Regions from separate parts of the Shewanella sp. 125m-7 genome, predicted to be linked through region 4. Evidence: predicted binding sites of a transcription regulator. Region 4 holds the regulator's gene; each other region holds the start of a gene.
The links. The regulator sigma-54, encoded in region 4, starts transcription at its own class of promoters, with help from an activator protein. The targets are predictions, from matches to a motif close to GTTGGCACGNNNNTNGNNT.
Positions count from the first base shown of each region.

Region 1: ACVBIL_RS07230 (P-II family nitrogen regulator) is a predicted target of sigma-54. The motif match lies at 1,119-1,137, and genes of this name have one in related genera.
Region 2: fliD (flagellar filament capping protein FliD) is a predicted target of sigma-54. The motif match lies at 990-1,008, and genes of this name have one in related genera.
Region 3: flgB (flagellar basal body rod protein FlgB) is a predicted target of sigma-54. The motif match lies at 1,379-1,397, and genes of this name have one in related genera.

Region 1 is NZ_JBRILQ010000011.1:19,412-21,618, forward strand. Features, by position in the region: gene nrfA (ammonia-forming nitrite reductase cytochrome c552 subunit) at 1-237, shown strand, start outside; gene ACVBIL_RS07225 (isochorismatase family protein) at 371-913, opposite strand; gene ACVBIL_RS07230 (P-II family nitrogen regulator) at 1,178-1,516, shown strand; gene ACVBIL_RS07235 (ammonium transporter) at 1,529-2,207, shown strand, end outside.
Region 2 is NZ_JBRILQ010000026.1:45,534-47,740, reverse strand. Features, by position in the region: gene fliD (flagellar filament capping protein FliD) at 1-957, opposite strand, end outside; gene ACVBIL_RS12970 (flagellin N-terminal helical domain-containing protein) at 1,268-2,077, opposite strand.
Region 3 is NZ_JBRILQ010000026.1:33,388-35,594, reverse strand. Features, by position in the region: gene ACVBIL_RS12915 (flagellar hook assembly protein FlgD) at 1-555, opposite strand, end outside; gene flgC (flagellar basal body rod protein FlgC) at 555-974, opposite strand; gene flgB (flagellar basal body rod protein FlgB) at 983-1,333, opposite strand; gene flgA (flagellar basal body P-ring formation chaperone FlgA) at 1,437-2,162, shown strand.
Region 4 is NZ_JBRILQ010000006.1:91,067-93,273, reverse strand. Features, by position in the region: gene lptB (LPS export ABC transporter ATP-binding protein) at 1-241, shown strand, start outside; gene ACVBIL_RS04500 (RNA polymerase factor sigma-54) at 378-1,838, shown strand; gene hpf (ribosome hibernation promoting factor) at 1,869-2,156, shown strand; gene ptsN (PTS IIA-like nitrogen regulatory protein PtsN) at 2,159-2,207, shown strand, end outside.

The DNA of each region.
Region 1 (2,207 bases), on a different contig from region 4:
GTACTAGGTACAGCGCTAAACAAGGCTGCTGATGCTCGCGTTAAGCTAGCTCAACTGCTTGCTAAGAAAGGCGTACCACAGCCTATCGCTCTTCCAGATATCTCTACTAAAGCTAAGGCGCAAGCGGCTCTAGGTATGGATATGGATAAGATGAATGCTGATAAAGCTGAATTCAAGAAGACTGTTCTACCTAAGTGGGATGCAGAAGCTGAAAAGCGCGAAGCAACTTACAAGTAAGCTAATCACACTACATAGTGTTTAGCACTAAAGCCCTCTTCGGAGGGCTTTTTGTTGCCTGTGTGAAGGCCTTTCCACTGTAAATAGATTTTTATGGACAGACTTATTATGGACAGACTGATGAAGTACCCGGTTATTTGATCAGTTTTAATAGGGCTTTAAACCTCTCGCCTGTTGCTTGCTGTTGTAACTCAAACAGCAGCGATTCCACATTAGTGGGTATTGCGCCATGAGCTAGCATCATCTCTATTCCGCTAATTTTGTTAATCTCTTCTCTTGAGCTCATGGCGTCAGTGACTAAGTGAGTTTGATAGCCGTTATCTAACAAGTCTCGGCAAGTCTGGTAAACACACACGTGAGTTTCTATGCCAGCCAAGATAATCTGCTTCTGCTCCATCGTACTCAGTCTTTCTCTGAATGTGTCCGCTTGCCAGCCACTAAAATGATGCTTGGCAATAGGTTCTGTCGTTTTTGCTAGCTCTAACGCTAAGCTCTTAGTGGTAGAACCTAGTTTTTCTGGTATTTGTTCGAGCCATAAGATTGGAATATCAAATGCTTGTGCCCCCTTAATTAATACCTCTAGTTTGTGATGTAGCCGCTCAGTTTGATGCATAACCTGTGCGAGTTGCCCTTGAACATCCACCACAACCAGTACACATTCTTCCGTTTTTAGCATCTTAGTCTTCTCTATTTACAGGGGAGGAGAGCTGTCAGTAGAGCCTATCTGCTTACCTAAGCCAATTAGTAATAGGTCTAAGGTGCAGCATTGTCTGTGCTTTAAATGTGTGCAGACAGTGAATAACTGCACTTTGCTGGTGCATTTATATGCAAGATCGAAAATTAAAGTGAGTTTATCTTATTGAATATTAATGGTTAATAACTTTGGCCTAATGCTTGAATTGTATTTAAGCAAATAGGGAATGTAATTGGGGAGATAACCATGAAATTGGTAAGCGCGATAATTAAGCCATTTAAATTAGACGATGTGCGAGAAGCGATAGCTGACGTTGGCATTGAGGGGATGACAGTGACAGAAGTAAAAGGTTTTGGTCGTCAAAAAGGCCATACCGAACTTTATCGTGGCGCAGAGTACCAAGTGGACTTTCTACCAAAGGTGAAACTGGAGATTGCAATCAAGGCTGACAGGGTAGAACTGTTACTCGAGGCTATTACCGGCGCGGCCAGAACGGGAAAAATAGGCGATGGCAAAATTTTCGTCACGGATCTTGAGCAGGCTATCCGTATTAGAACCGGCGAACTCGATAACGAAGCACTTTAAGGGGATAGGCTAATGGATGATTTAACCAAGTTGGGACTGACGGTAACAGAGTTACGCTTTGCCCTAGATACGTTTTACTTTTTGATTTCAGGTGCGCTAGTCATGTGGATGGCTGCGGGTTTTGCCATGTTAGAAGCTGGGCTGGTTCGATCTAAAAATACCACCGAAATTTTGACTAAAAATGTGTGTTTATATTCTATCGCTTGTGTGATGTACCTGATTGTGGGTTACAACATCATGTATGTTGATAATGCCGAAGGGGGTTGGTTACCTTCTTTTGGCTCGCTGATCGGTTCTCAAGGTGAAGGGGCTGATCATGCGTTAGAATCAGACTTCTTTTTCCAAGTCGTGTTTGTGGCTACAGCTATGTCTATAGTATCTGGCGCGGTTGCTGAGCGCATGAAATTATGGGCTTTTTTATGTTTCTCTGTGTTTATGACTGCGGTGATTTATCCTGTTGAAGGCTATTGGACATGGGGTGGAGGTTTCTTATCGGCCGCGGGTTTTGTTGATTTTGCCGGTAGTGGCATTGTACATATGGCGGGGGCGGCAGCCGCGCTTTCTGGTGTACTGCTACTCGGTGCACGTAAAGGGAAATACGGTGCGAATGGCCAAGTGAACCCGATTCCTGGCTCAAACTTACCTATGGCGACACTGGGGATGTTTATTTTGTGGATGGGCTGGTTTGGCT
Region 2 (2,207 bases), on a different contig from region 4:
GCTGTCGTCATCTTTATCATCTTCATCTTCGTCATCTTTATCTTCATCACTATTATCATCTTTATCGGCATTTTCTTGATTTAGCTCATCTAGCGCTTCACTGCCCATGGAGCGAGTTAATTTGTTGATTTCATCCATCAAGTCATTGAAAATATCAACGAAGTCTTCAATAGCCTGCTCGCTAGCATCGGTATCCGATTCAATTCTAATGGTGCTGCTCTCACCCGGCTTGTGGGCTTTATTCAGCTCAATAGAGACACCATCGATGACATTGACTAGGTTATTACTGCTGCTGGTGATATCCATGCCATTGAGGTTCACTTTGGCATCTTGAGCGGCCTTGCGCTGGAGCATTGTCCACTCATTGGGCTTCCCATCCACACCTAGCATACCGGTAGTCGAGAATTGAATTTCATTGGCTGCACCGGTTTCTTTAGATGTCAGCATTAGCTCGACTTGGCCACCCGTGCGCACCAGTGATGCCTGCACCCCAGGATTTCCTGAATGTGAGTTAATCATGCTGGTCAGGTCTTTAACCGTCTTACTGCCATCGGCGTTAAGCGCTGACATATCAAGGCTGATGCTATCGCTGCCTAGCTGGATAGTGATCGTGCCGCTGTTCGGCAGTAGAGTATCCTCGCTATCAAAGCTTTTCGTCACTTGATGTGCCTGTGCAAGTTGCTCGATATGCAGATCGTAGTCACCCATAGGTGCGCCACTTTCGACCGATATTGAAGCACTGTCATCGCTAACCGATGAGGTTTTACTTTCGAAAGCATCACCGTCAATCGCTTCCAGCTTGCTGCTCATGGAGTCCAGGCTGCGCTCTAAGATCTCATAGGCATCAAGCTGCGCCTCGTACTTGGTCATATTGCTTTGAAAGATCTGATCTTTGCCTGCACGCTCTGCGACGATAAGTTGTTCGGCGAATGTGGCGCCACCCATACCTGAAATCATTACACTCTTCCCATTTTGCAGCTATCGCAGCTAAGCAATATCTGTTCCAATTATAAATATGTTTGTTAGTTGTTGTTGTTTAAGCTGTTTTATTTGCTTGTGCGGTTTAGGGGATTCACTCGTTTTCCGTTATTAACCTTTGGTGGGAAGCATTGCTTCCGCTGAGTTAAAGGCTCACTTTTGATTATTGCTTTGTTAAGGCGACCTAACTTGAATGTAGCTAAAGCGAGAGGGCAGAATGTGTGAGATTAACGGCGAAAAAAAAGGGCCTTGAGGCCCTTTTTTAGAAAGTGTGTGGCTAAAGAGGGGATTAGCCCAATAGGCCCATCACCAAACCGGTATTTTGGTTCGATGAAGATAGGATGTTAGTACCAGCCTGTACTAATAACTGGTTCTTGCTCATCGCTGCGGTTTCAGAAGCGAAATCGGCATCCATGATACGGCCTGCAGCCGCTTTAGTGTTTTCAGTCACGTTAGTTAGGTTAGATGCTGTGTGACCTAGACGGTTGATGTTAGCACCTAGATCTGAACGTTGTTCACCAATCTTATCAATCATAGTGTCAATCGTAGCGATAGTTGCACCACTAGCTAGTCCTTTTGCTAAGCCTGAAGCACCTGTGATCAAGCCGCTCGTATCAATGCCTACTTTTAATACTTCAGATGTGCCTGCACCGATTTGGAACTGAGTACCGCTACTTTTTAGATTGTCGAAAAGGTTTTCGCCAGCGTAAGTGGTGTTTTTCATGATACGTGTCATTTCAGAACCTAGTTCTTTAAACTCTGCATCGATAGCTTTTTTGTCTTCATCAGAGTTAACACCGTTAGCATATTGTGTTGCTAGTTCTTTCTGGCGGTTGGCAATTACATTTAGCTCATCCAATGCACCATCGGCAGTTTGTAACATAGAGGTCGCATCTGATACGTTACGGCTCGCCGCTTCCATACCAGTAACGTTGGCATTCATACGTGTAGCAATCTGTAGACCTGCAGCATCGTCAGCCGCGCTGTTGATACGTAGACCTGTTGATAGGCGTTCCATAGCATTGCTAAGTAGGTCGTTATTTTTGTTTACAGAGTTTTGTGCGATGTTTGACGCATTGTTAGTCATTACAGATAACATGAGGACTTCCTTTAATTTTAAGTCATTGTTTGGTTTCTATAGTCTTAAAACGACGCGGTAAAGGAAAACTGAAAGGAATTGATGATTTAATTTGTCTGGCAAGAGTTAAGTGTATGAATTTATAGTGTTA
Region 3 (2,207 bases), on a different contig from region 4:
AGCCTTGATAAAAGTATCGGCTGTCGTGGTTACATCACCGGCTGTGGTATTGGCAACTAAGCTGTATTCGCCCTGTGGTAGCTCTAGAGCAGTAGGATCGATGCTAAAGGTAGAATCTCCCGCTTCTTGTGGGCCTAGCTCTATGGTCTTAACCACATCGCCACTGTTATCGACGATGTCGATACTGAGATTTTCAACTGAGTCTTCTAGATACACCTTGCCATCGAGCGCGGCATCATCAAGAGTGAAGTCTGATGCGGGTACCATGGCATTTTTGCCCACAAGCTGAGCAGATTGCACGATGCCAAGGTTTTCCATCATGACCATTTGCATCGACTGATTGGTGCGCATGTGCTCTAAGCTTTCGACTTGTGAGAATTGAGCAAGTTGTGAAACATACTCAGTACCATCGATAGGATTGGTGGGATCTTGGTTTTGGATCTGTGCAATCATCAATGTCATAAATTCATTTTTGATTGAAGCGGCATCATTACCCGGAGAGTTTTGTATAGCACCGGTGTTACCGCTGTTGTTACTCACATCTGTTACATTCATTATTTGTTTCCTAGTTGCAGTAAACCTTGCTGCATTGAGCGAGCACGGTTCATCACTTCAACACTGGTTTCAAATGAGCGGCTTGCAGCCATCATGTCAGCCATCTCCTCTACAGTATTGACGTTGGAGTAGGCGACATAGCCTTGCTCGTCGGCAAAGGGATGGTTGGGCTCGTAACGCATATCGAGTGGCGCATCGCTTTGTACTATGGCTGAAACTTCGACGTGTGCTCCAGCCAGCTCTCCCTCTTGGGTTTGCTTGTAAATAGTCGAGAACACAGGCTTTAACGCGCGAAATGCTTGTTCCGGTGTCTCGGCAGCTGCGCCAGCATTAGCAAGGTTACTGGCAACGGTATTAAGGCGAATGGTTTGGGCATTCATGCCTGCACCAGCAATTTGATAAATTTCTGCGAATGACATAGTTGTGCTTATTTACCTTCAATGGCGGTACGTAAGCCTGAAATCTTCATGTTGAGGAAGGTCAGGCTCGTTTGATAATCCATGGAGTTCTGTGAGTATCTTGCTTGCTCTAAGCTTAGCTCTACGGTGTTTTGATCCGCTGATGTTTGGTGAGGAATACGGTAACTAACTTGGTATTCTCCATTAGGGGTTACCCCTGCATTGAGCTGAGTCATCACAGTATTAAAGTCCAGATCTCTGGCTTTGTAGCCAGGAGTTTCAGCATTGGCCAAATTACCTGCCAGCATTTTGCTACGCTCGACTCTGAAATCTAGCGTCTGGGGGTGAACACCTAATGCGGCATCGAAGTTGATAGCCATTGAAACTCCTAGTATGGTATATGTTGTTTTTTATTTTTCCTTTCTATCCAAATTATGTGCCAAAATGCTTAACTCATACTTATCAGTCACTTATGTCTTTTTGATGTCTAGGGTGGGAACCTCAACTTCCTATGTCTTGCTTATACTTTCCTGCCTATTTCCGCATCATGCCCTCGCACAGGAAAATACGGGTGCAACGGAACAACTCAAACAGGAAGTGAGCCGGTTACTTGCTAGAGAATTGACTCAGTGGCAAAAGCAGATGGGGATAAAGCAGCTAAATACCGACATCAACATCAGGGTGCCATCTGGGGCAAAAAGGTTAGATGTTTGTCAATCAGATTTGAGTATCGATAGCGGTGCAATTCCTTTGGGTAATGTGCAACGTAAAGTGACCTGTGAGTCACAAGGGTGGAGCTTGTATGTGCGCGCCTCTGTTGTGGTAAAGGCAAAAGTTCCAGTGACCAATCGGCTACTAAAGCGGGGTGAACATGTTTCGATTGCTGATATTGAGTGGCAAGTTATTAGGCTGGATGCGTCTGATCGAAATGTGTTGGCACAATTGGATGATATTCTGGGGCGTAAAGTGGTGAGAAAAATTCGTCGCCATCAGGCCATCAAGTCACAGCAGTTAGATGACCCGCAGTGGATTAATATTGGTGACCGAGTCATTATTGAGGCGCGCAGCAATAGCTTTTACGCCAATATGCCCGGCGAAGCGCTTGAGGGCGGGGGCAAGGGAGATGCGATTAGAGTGAGGAACTTAAGCTCGGGTAAAATTATATCTGCTTATCCTATCGCGAAAGGGCGCGTGGCGACTCTGTTTTAACTTGTGAGCGGTGGCTGACATTGTAAATATTGCTGCTGAAGCCGA
Region 4 (2,207 bases):
CGAGCCGTTTGCAGGTGTTGATCCGATCTCAGTTATCGATATTAAAAAAATCATTGAGCAGCTTAAAAGCCGCGGCTTAGGTGTATTAATTACTGACCACAATGTTCGTGAAACATTAGACGTTTGTGAGCATGCCTATATCGTAAGTCACGGAAATCTCATTGCCGAAGGCACGCCTGCTGAAATCTTGGACAACCAACAGGTTCGTGCGGTGTACTTAGGTGAACAATTCAGGCTATAGTTAATTCACAGTATGGAAGCTAATAAACTCAATATGGAATTCTTTCCAATAAAAATCAAACTATTGAGTTTTAGAGCTACCTTCGCCAATTCAGCGAGCTTAAACGTTTAACTACAGTGTAGGGAATAGCGGTACGATGAAAGCGTCACTCCAGCTCAAAATGGGTCAACAGCTCACCATGACTCCACAGTTACAACAGGCGATCCGTCTGTTACAACTGTCTTCTTTAGAGTTACAACAAGAGATCCAACAAGCATTAGATTCTAATCCGTTACTAGAGTTAGATGAAGAGCAATCAGATGGCGACATGGACAACAGTGACGATCCATCTTCAAGTGATTCTAATGACCTAGATCTAGATAGCGCCAGCGTTGAAACCTCCGATGCCATGACTCAAGACTCTATGCCAGATGAACTGCCAATGGACACGACTTGGGATGAAGTCTATACCGTTTCTTCTAATTCAAGCTCAGGCGTGAGTCGTGAAGACGATATGCCATTTCAAGGCGAGACGAGTGAAGGATTATATGAGCATCTCGAGTGGCAAAAAAATCTGACTCCATTTTCAGAGAATGATCTCGCTATCGCCACCGCTATTATCGACGCCATTGATGAGCGCGGTTACTTAACCCAAAGCTGTGATGATATTTTAGAGGCGATGGGCGATCCTGAAACCGAGCTTGATGAAGTCGAAGCCGTTTTAAAACGCATTCAACATTTTGACCCCATTGGCGTTGCAGCGCGTGATCTTAGCGAGTGTTTGCTTATCCAATTAGCCCAGTACGCCGCCGATACTCCGCATATTGATAACGCTAGACTACTGATTAAAGACTATTTAGACCTGATTGCTGGACGTGATTTTAGGCAGTTAATGCGTAAAACTAAGCTCAAAGAGGATGATCTGCGTGATGCTATCACACTGATCCAAACCCTCAACCCGAGACCAGGGCTCGCTATTGCCCGTAGTAAAGACGAATACGTGATTCCAGATGTATCTGTTAGCAAGAAAAAAGGTCGCTGGGTAGTAGAGCTTAATCCTGATTACATGCCTAAAATTAATGTTAACCAACATTATGCCTCTATGGCTCGTAGCACCAAAAATCAGGCCGATGGGCAGTTTATCCGTGGTCATTTGCAAGAAGCTAAATGGTTTATTAAAAGCCTTGAAAGCCGTAACGACACCTTGCTAAAGGTAAGTAACTGTATTGTGAAATTCCAGCAAGGATTTTTTGAATATGGCGAAGAAGCCATGAAGCCTATGGTACTAAACGATATTGCTGAAGCCGTTGAAATGCACGAATCAACCATCTCACGCGTTACCACTCAAAAGTATATGCATACCCCAAGAGGTATTTTTGAACTCAAGTATTTCTTCTCCAGCCACGTAGGAACAGATGATGGGGGGGAGTGTTCATCAACAGCAATTAGAGCATTTATTAAGAAGTTAGTCGCAGCAGAAAACCAAAAGAAACCATTGAGCGATAGCAAAATGGCGCAACTTTTGGCTGAACAAGGGATTAAAGTTGCTAGACGTACGATTGCAAAATATCGAGAAGCAATGCTGATCCCCCCCTCAAACCAACGTAAGAGTTTATAACTCAAAATTAGGCACTTGGAGGATCGATATATGCAAATCAACCTGACAGGACATCACGTCGAAATCACGGATTCATTGCGAGGTTATGTAGAAGAAAAATTTACAAAGCTTGAACGACATTTCGATCAGATCAATAATGTGCACGTTATTTTGAATGTACAGAAAATGCAGCAAATTGCCGAAGCAAAAATCCACCTAAAAAATGGCGAAGTATTTGCGACTTCGGAAAATGCGGATATGTATGCCGCAATCGACTCCCTGATAGATAAACTAGATCGTCAGGTAATTAAACACAAAGAGAAGCTAACTAAACACTAACGATGGAACTAAGTACCGTTCTGCAGCCGGAGTGCACTACCTGCGCCACTC